2 linked regions of the Pedobacter sp. W3I1 genome follow. Each later gene encodes a partner of the first gene's protein in a complex. Links are inferred from orthologs where the notes say so. Each region holds a gene or a part of one and is shown on either strand. Other genes may lie near its edges.

What was found. The genes of interacting proteins can lie anywhere in the genome.
Region 2: the proteins of trxB (region 1) and trxA are in contact, whole or in part, in a crystal structure (PDB 1F6M), measured with the Escherichia coli proteins. The link is inferred for Pedobacter sp. W3I1 from one-to-one orthologs.

Annotation. Positions count from the first base shown.
Region 1 is NZ_JAUSXN010000001.1:2,810,139-2,815,024, forward strand. What follows is about bases 1,253-4,162. They hold trxB (thioredoxin-disulfide reductase), read left to right. Parts: upstream 1,253-2,184; coding sequence 2,185-3,141; downstream 3,142-4,162. In the rest of the region: QF042_RS11750 (hypothetical protein), read left to right, coding at 1-622.
Region 2 is NZ_JAUSXN010000001.1:5,020,291-5,025,068, forward strand. Bases 1,410-4,211 are described here. They hold trxA (thioredoxin), read right to left. Parts: upstream 3,070-4,211; coding sequence 2,749-3,069; downstream 1,410-2,748. Other genes in these bases: QF042_RS20510 (PQQ-dependent sugar dehydrogenase), read right to left, coding at 1,410-2,621; dnaE (DNA polymerase III subunit alpha), read right to left, coding at 3,226-4,211. Also shown: QF042_RS20505 (DUF58 domain-containing protein), read right to left, coding at 22-939; more of QF042_RS20510, read right to left, coding at 1,404-1,409; more of dnaE, read right to left, coding at 4,212-4,778. UniProt on the Escherichia coli protein: Participates in various redox reactions through the reversible oxidation of its active center dithiol to a disulfide and catalyzes dithiol-disulfide exchange reactions.

The DNA of each region.
Region 1 (4,886 bases):
ACAAAATATCATTAATGGAGATGGATCAATTGGGCCAACAAGCAAACTTGAAAAAGTCCAAAATTTCCTTAGAACAAATGAGAAAGCAAGCTTCCGAACTGAAAAACAAAAGTATCTCAAAAGTGAAGAAACAATCTGCTTAACCGATTTTGCTTTTAAAGAAAAGCTGTTTTTTCTTGAAGAAATTTCTGAAGATAACTTTATCAGTGCAGGCGCTGAACAAAGGGTTTATCGTTATGATGATTTCCACATAATCAAAATCAACGATTCTATATTTTACGAGTATTGGCTTGATTATTTTAATAGCCTTCTTATCCACAATTATTTTTTTAGAGCAACAGCTTACATCTTTTTAGGTTTTAAATTTATTGATGATATACTTTGTGCTGTTGTTAAGCAAGAGTTTATTGTGGCTACAGAAATTACAGACTTAAATGTCGTAAAGCAATTTTTATCTTATAATGATTTTAATAATAGCCGGAACAATGATTATATTAATAGCAATTTAGGTGTTATTTTCGAAGATTTGCATGATGAAAATGTACTTTCAAGAAATGGAATTTTATATTTTATCGATACCATTTTTTATCTAACTGAGGGTTTTTATTCAAGTAAAATCTGATTATTATGATTTTTTTTGCTACCTAAGCTATCTTAGCACATCCGAGTTTTAGCAAAAAGTTCCTTTATTTCTTAGTGGTGGAAAAACAATTAATATTATCTTTAAACATGAAAAATATTTGCCTTTTTCTTAGTCTAATTGTTGTACAAATCAATCTTTTTGCCCAAAATTCGAATAAAATTCATCAAAATGCGATTGTGATTGATACCCACGGAGATATACTCTTCAATCAGATCAAATCGGGTATCGATATTGGCAAACTTCAGTCTAAAGGTAATTTCGATTTAGTGCGGGCTAAACAAGGTGGGTTGGATGTTCAATTTTTCTCCATTTGGTGCGATGAAACAGGTGGATATGCTTTAGCGAATCGGGAAATAGACTCACTTTATAGTTTGATCAAAAGATATCCTAATCAAATTCAATTGGTAATAACAGCGAAAGACTTAGAACAGGCTGTTAAACAACAAAAACTGGCTGCAATGATTGGCGTAGAAGGTGGGCACATGATTGAGAACCGATTAGATTATATTGATAGTTTAGCCAGGCGCGGAATGGCTTATCTTACTTTAACCTGGAACAACAGTACAGCATAGTCGAGTTCTGCGGCCGAAGAGACCTCGGGTAAGGTGAAACCTGAAAATGCGGGTTTAAGCGATTTTGGAAAACAAGTAGTTAAACGCTTGAACAAACTCGGCGTAATGGTTGATTTATCACATGTAGGCGAAAGAACATTTTATGATGCCATCAAAGTTTCAACTAAGCCTGTAATTGTTTCCCATAGCTGTGCTTATGCATTAAATCCAGTTCCGCGAAATTTAAAAGATGATCAGATTAAAGCTGTCGGCAAAAATGGTGGGGTAGTCTGTATTAATTTCTACAGCGGTTTCTTAGACTCTACTTTCAGCACCAGGCAAAAAGCTTTCTTTGCAAAATATGATAGCGAGCTTAAAACATTGAGCACTAAATATGGCAGGAGCAATGCAATAGATACCTTAATTTATAACCATCAGGCGGATGCTGATGCTACACGGCCGGCAATATCGCTATTGGTTAAACACATTAATCATGTAGTGAAATTAATTGGCGTTGATCATGTTGGCTTGGGTGCAGATTTTGATGGTGCCGAATCTTTTCCTTTAGGGATGAACAGCGTAGCCGATTATCCCAAAATTACCGACGAATTAATAAAAAACGGATACTCGGAAAGCGACATTAAGAAAATCCTGGGAGGTAATGTAATCCGGTTGATCAGAGAAAACAAAGGAGGGTGATTTTTGTACTGTTGGCTGTTACCATCTGGCAGTTATATTGTGCGGTCAGATGTTACCATCTTACTGGTAAAAAAATCATCACACATATACGTAATCAGTATCAGATGGTAACATCTGACACCACAAGTATCATCCTGAAGCATCTAATGTGCCTGAGCACTAAGCGCCAAACGCCATGCACTTTGCGCTCCACTGTTAATAAGTAAACTATGTTGACAATGTGCACTTGCCAGCAAATATTTAAAGCATTAAATTTGCGCTACGATTAATGAATTTCAAACACACAATATAATGTCACAAGAAAACGAACACGTTCAGTGTTTAATTATAGGTTCGGGTCCTGCAGGTTATACTGCTGCAATTTATGCTGCCAGAGCTGATTTAAAACCAATTATGTATACTGGTATGCAAGCTGGCGGACAGCTTACACAGACTACAGATGTAGAAAATTTTCCAGGCTATCCACAAGGAATTATGGGACCAGAAATGATGGAAGATTTCCGCAAGCAAGCCGAGCGTTTTGGTACCGATATCCGTTTTGGTTATGTAAGTTCCGTAGATTTCTCTTCAACACCACATAAAGTAGTGGTTGATGAAATTAAAACCATTACAGCTGATACCGTAATTATTGCTACTGGAGCAACAGCTAAATGGTTAGGTTTGCCAAGTGAGCAACAATACAATGGTTTTGGTGTTTCGGCCTGTGCCGTGTGCGATGGTTTCTTTTTTAAAGGACAGGATGTTGCCATTGTAGGCGCTGGAGATACTGCAGCTGAAGAAGCAACTTATTTAGCAAAACTTTGTAAAACTGTGCACTTATTGGTGCGTAGAGACGAGTTCAGGGCTTCTAAAACTATGGTTAGCCGTGTATTGGCAACACCAAATATTGTGGTGCATTACAACACCGAAACACAAGAAATTTTAGGTAACGGCAAAAATGTAACTGCCGTTAAAGTTTTAAATAACAAAACAGGTGTTGAGTCTGATATCGCAGTAGAAGGTTTCTTTGTGGCTATCGGTCACAAGCCGAATACTGATATTTTTAAAGGTCAGTTGGATATGGATGAAACTGGTTATTTAGCTACCAAACCAGGTTCTACTTTAACCAATATCGAAGGCGTTTTTGCCTGTGGCGATGTGCAGGATATGTATTACAGGCAAGCGGTAACTGCTGCAGGCTCTGGATGTATGGCTGCGCTTGATGCCGAAAGGTACTTGGCTGCTAAAGAACATCCAGTAGAAGCTTAAAAATAATTTCAAAAATATTTTGAAGAAGAGAAATCAGTAATGGTTTCTCTTTTTTTTGTTAAAATCGTCATCTCGACTGGAACGCAGTGGAATGGAGAGATCTATCAGAAGGAGTTCTAAGAGACGGCTTCTCTTTTTTGATTGATGTTTTTTGGAGAGCAATTGCAGTTGCTCTTTTTATTGTCAGTCCTGCTTTACATTTCAAGTCCGCTCCCGATGAAAAATCGGGATTGCGGGCTTTCCATTGCAATCAGGTCTAAATTACTTGGTTTTCTGCTACTATTTAAGTTGAATAACGTGATGCCTAGAATACTTCTTTTGCGCTTTGCAACCCCAAATAGTTAAACAGGCTGTGCTGTCTAAACCCGATCAAAGCGGGATGCCGATATTTCCATCGGCAGAAGCGGGAGCGGGACTGTCATCAACCAAATGCTTCTGTACCTGATTTCCAAAAAAAGTAGTCGTCATCTCGACTGAAACGCAGTGGAATGGAGAGATCTATCAGAAGGAGTTCTAAGAGATGAGTTCTCTTTTTTGATTGATGTTTTTTGGAGAGCAATTGCAGTTGCTCTTTTTATTGTCAGTCCTGCTTTACATTTCAAGTCCGCTCCCAATGAAAAATCGGGATTGCGGGCTTTCCATTGCAATCAGGTCTAAATACTTGGTTTTCTGCTACTATTGAGGGTTGAATAGCGTGTTGCTTGGAAATTATTCTGCGCTTGTAACCCAAGATAGTTAAACAGGCTGTGCTACCTAAACCCGATCGAAGCGGGATGCCGATATTTCCATCGGCAGAAGCGGGAGCGGGACTGGCATCAACCAAATGCTTCTGTACCTGATTTCCAAAAAAAAGTAGTCGTCATCGACCGGAACGCAGTGGAATGGAGAGATCTATCAGAAGGAGTTCTAAGAGACGGTTTCTCTTTTTTGTGATTGATGTTCTTTGGACAGCAATTGCAGTTGCTCTTTTTATTGTCAGTCCTGCTTTACATTTCAAGTCCGCTCCCGATGAAAAATCGGGATTTCCATTGCAATCAGGTCTAAATACTTGGTTTTCTGCTACTATTGAGGGTTGAATAGCGTGTTGCTTGGAAATTATTCTGCGCTTTGCAACCCAAAATAGTTAACAGGCTGTGCTACCTAAACCCGATCGAAGCGGGATGCCGATATTTCCATCGGCAGAAGCGGGAGCGGGATTGTCATCAACCAAATGCTTCTGTACCTGATTTCCAAAAAAAAGTAATCGTCATCTCGACTGGAACGCAGTGGAATGGAGAGATCTATCAGAAGGAGTTCTAAGAGACGGTTTTTCTTTTTTGTGATTGATGTTTTTTGGAGAGCAATTACAGTTGCTCTTTTTATTGTCAGTCCTGCTTTACATTTCAAGTCCGCACTCGTACCTCGCTTGCGGGCTTTCCATTGCAATCAGGTCCAAATACTTGGTTTTCTACTACTATTTAAGGTTGAATAGCGTGTTGCTTGGAAATTATTTTGCGCTTTGCAACCCCAAATAGTTAAACAGGCCGTGCTGCCTAAACCCGATCGAAGCGGGATGCCGATATTTCCATCAGCAGAAGCGGGAGCGGGATTGTCATCAACCAAATGCTTTTGTACCTGATTTCCAAAAAATACTAATGTTTCCCTCATAAATACATTATCAAAAAACCGCCTTATAATTAATGTTTAGATTTATGTGTGTTATGTAGTGCAGTCAAACGGTTGATCTTGATTGTAACAAGAATGTG
Region 2 (4,778 bases), 2.2 Mb from region 1 along the record:
GCTGTTGTTTGCAATAAAATGTTAACCTAATTTTTGCCGTTTGATTAAATAAGACTGAAGGATTGGATAAAATCCCTCGTTCATATCCGCATCAATTAAGTCGATTTTATATTGGGCACACTTTAGCGCAATTTGCTGACGATAAGCAGAAATTGCCGCTGTATAATTTTCTTTTACCTGATTGGTATGTACTTTAATTGTTTCGCCGGTTTCCATATCGATAAACTGGTATGGGCGGTTCTCAAAATTGAACTCAACTTCTTTTGATTTATCCACTACGTTAAAAACCACCACTTCATGTTTGTTGAATTTTAAATGCTGCAGGGCATCAAAAAACTCGTCCGTTTTATCCATACTGGTCTGCGTATTAAATAAATCGCTGAAAATAATAACCAAAGAGCGTTTATGAATTAATTCGGCTACCTGATGCAAAGCTTCGCTCAAATTAGTTTGCGCATTTACCTTAGGCTTGTGCAGCAGTTCTTCTAATTGTGTAAATAAATATTTTTGGTGTACAGTAGTCGACTTTGCCGGCGAATTCAACAGTATTTCATCTGTAAATAAGCTTAAACCAAAGGCATCGCGCTGTTTCTTCAACAAATACATTAATGATGCAGTAGCCTGTATAGCGAAAATCAGTTTGTTATTTTTAGGTTCAGGAAAATACATTGATGAGGAAACATCAATCACAAACTGACAACGCAAATTGGTTTCTTCTTCGAAACGTTTACTGTAAAGTTTATCAGTTTTGGCATATAATTTCCAGTCGATATTTTTAACATTATCGCCATTATTATACTGACGGTGTTCGGCAAATTCGACTGAAAAGCCATGAAATGGACTTTTATGCAGTCCGGTAATAAAACCTTCTACCACTTGCTGTGCAAGCAATTCTAAATTACCATAGCTTGTTTCGTTTTCATAGTTTACAGCCTGCATAGGGTAAAGCTAATAAAAGATTTATTAAAAAACTTGTAAAAATCTATCAGGTTTGGGTGGAAAAAATATATTTTATCGATAAGCATGGTTTAGAAGTACATAACATTTTTAAGTGATTTGGAAAGCAACTGTAGTTCCGTTTAGGCTAGTACAGCCCCGCCCCCGCTTCTGCCGATGAAACCTGTGAAACAAGCAAGCACACAATAAAACAACAAAAATAAGTGCTTAAAATCGGCATCTTGCTTCGGTCGGGTTTAAGTGGCACCTGCTGTGCTCCTATCCATAGTAAACAAACCCGATTGCAGTGGTAGCTGCCGGCTTCACGCCGGCACTACAAACGGAAAGCGGGACTGAAAATGCTATGGAAAACAGAACCCTCATTTCCAAAAACGAATAAAATGGTTTAAAACAAAAAAATCCCGAACTCTAATGAATTCGGGATCAATATTTTATAATTACCTAATTTATTTCTTAGCTATTCTAAACAAATGTCCATTATCGGTTACCGAATAAAGCGCTCCGTCCTTTCCTTCTACCATATCGCGGAAACGTTCGCCTTTACCTTCCAGCAATCGCTCTTCGCCAACAATTTTATCATCTTTTATCATCAATCTGATAATATGCGAACCGCCTAAACCGCCTACAAATAAATTTCCTTTCCATTCTGCAATGCTGTTACTATTGTAAAACGCAATACAACCTGGTGAAATACTTGGATTCCAGTAGTAAACAGGTTGCTCCATCCCTTCTTTCTGTTGAATGCCATCGCCCACTTTTTTACCGCTATATTCAGTTCCGTAGGTGATAATTGGCCAACCATAGTTTTTGCCCGGTTTAATAATATTCACCTCATCGCCTCCTTTAGGGCCAAATTCGGCTTCCCATAAATCTCCGGTTAACGGATTAATGGCCAAACCATCCGGATTCCGCAATCCGTAGGCATAAATTTCTGGTTTTGCATCTGCCTTGCCAGCAAATGGTCCATTCGCCACTGCTTTGCCATCGGTGGTAAGGTGTAAGATTTTACCCAGAGAAGAATTTAAATACTGCGCCTGGATTCTGATATCGCTGCCGGAACGTTCGCCTGTACTTACAAATAAATTGCCATTTTTATCGAAAACAATTCTCGATCCGTATTGCAGTTTACCTCCATAAGCTGGTGTAGCCCTGTAAATTATGGTTTGGTTCTCTATGGTAGTTTCATTAGCTGCCAATTTACCTTTGGCAATGGCCAATAAAACACCTTTATCCTGGGGCTCTGAATAAGCCCAATAAATCATCCTGTTTTTAGCAAAGTTCGGATCTAAGGTTACATCCAATAAACCGCCCTGGCCTGAAGGATCTACCTTTGGTAAACCGGTTATCTTTTTGCTTAATTTCCCATCAGGCGTAAGGATCACCATTGTACCCTGTTTTTGTGTAATTAAAAAACCACCATTTGGAAGAACTGAAATGGCCCATGGATTTTCTAACTTTTCGTTAATAATCGTAATATCCAGCGGGGTTTTGGTTTTTACACCTGCGATTCGGGTTTGCCCTGCAAATGCCGGTTTATAATCAGCTGAGGGTTCGTTAGTTTCAACAGGGTTCTGCGCCGATACACATGCAATATTTGCACAGTTTAGCGTTAAACCTGTCAATAAAATACCTAAAGTTTTATTGTTAAATAAGTTAATAGACATGATTGTTAGTTTTTTATTAAAGAAACAAAATTATGTTTGCAATAAAAAACCCAAATCCATCAAATGAACCTGGGGTTTTAAATATGTTACAAGCCTTTAGGCTTTGGTCTTCTGCTTTAAGCTTAAACTAAGCCAATTGCTTGTTTAATTTTTCTGCTAATACTGATTTTGGAACAGCACCAACTTGTTTGTCAACAACCTGACCATCTTTAAAGTATAATAAAGCCGGGATGTTACGGATACCAAATTGCATTGAAATTTGAGGGTTGTTATCAACGTTCACTTTTCCAACTACCGCTTTACCATCGTATTCTTTTGCGATTTCTTCTACTACCGGACCAACCATGCGACAAGGGCCACACCATTCTGCCCAAAAATCTACTAATACGGGTTTATCTGATTTTAATACAAGCTCCTCGAAGTTTGCATCTGTGATTTCTAATGCCATAATTATTTTTTTTATGTTCAAATATATGTATTCAATTGTAATGCCAACCCATCTGTAATGTCAATTTGACATTATTTTGAGGTAGAGGGCTTAAAGGTGAAGGGTATAAGGCTTAGGCGGCTTTAACCTTCCACCTTAAACCTTCCGCCTCATACCTTAGTTTAGCTTGTAATTTACAACATTCAATCCAAGCAATTGTTCCAAAAACTTATTGCTTGGATTTATTTTAAGATTTTTCGATGGCATATCCAACATAATCTCCTTTTCTCTATCAAAAATAGCAAAGTTAAGTTGGCAGTTTTGCTGCTCAGAGTTTGCCTTATTGTCTGCTAGTATGGCTTCAATCTCGCGCATCAGCTGATCGTTAACCCGCTCAATCGGCACCTGGATAGTTAAACTTTTCGCTAGTTTATCCCTTAGTTCAGACATTAAGTTAATGGCGGTGATTTTAAATTCCCAATCTCCGGCTTTACCGAAACGCTCACCAACCCTGCCTCTAATCTGTAAGAAATATCCTTCTGTTAAAAACGATTTAAACTTTAAAAAATCTTCCCCGAACAAGGCCATTTCACTTGCATCTTCATAATCTTCGAAAACAAAAGTACCAAAGGGCTTACCTGTTTTGGTAATCCTTTGCGATGCTGTGACTACGAGTCCGCCTACACAAAGCTCACGGTTTTTTAGTTTTTCGAATTCGGCCAATATTTCTTCGTTGTTATCGCCCATACGCACCTTATTAATGATACTCAGCTGTTTAACACCATGTGTACAGAATTTATCGAGTTCGAGTTTATAATTGTCTAAAGGGTGGCCGGAAAGGAAAATCCCGATAGCATCTTTCTCGTATTTTAACCTGTCCATTAATGCCCATTCTGGTGAAACTGGCAAACTTGGTTCTAAAATAAGGTCAGCTTTAGAGCCCCCGAACAAGGAAGCCTGTGAGGTACTTTCGTTGTTCTGAAAATCGTTGGCATATTTAATAATCTTTTCGATACCATTCATTTTATCGTTCGGGCCGATATAAAAATACTGCGCCCTATGACCTCCAAATGCATCGAAAGCACCGCTGTATACAAAACTCTCGTAAGCTTTTTTATTTACAATACGCGTGTTGGAACGCTTGGCGAAATCGTACACATTATTATAGGGTCCGTTTGCCAATCTTTCTTCAATAATACTCTCTACTGCCTTTTCACCAACACCTTTTACTGCCGACATCCCAAAACGGACTTCGCCTTTGGCATTTACTGAGAATTTGAGATCGGATTCGTTAACATCGGGACCTAATACGGTAACACTCATCTGTCGACATTCTTCCATGAAGAAAGCCACCTGTTTAATATCACTCATGTTGTTCGACAGTACCGCAGCCATATATTCAGCAGGATAATGTGCTTTTAAGTATGCGGTTTGATAGGCAATCCATGCATAACAGGTAGAGTGCGATTTATTAAAAGCGTAGGATGCAAATGCTTCCCAATCTTTCCATATTTTTTCTAAAGTTGTGGCATCGTGACCTTTCTCGGCGGCTTGTTTCACAAACTTTGGTTTCATTTTATCCAGAACGTCTTTCTGTTTCTTACCCATCGCCTTACGCAGCACGTCGGCCTCACCTTTGGTAAATCCAGCCAGTTTCTGCGATAAAAGCATTACCTGCTCCTGATAAACGGTAATTCCGTAGGTTTCTTTCAAATACTCTTCACAGGCAT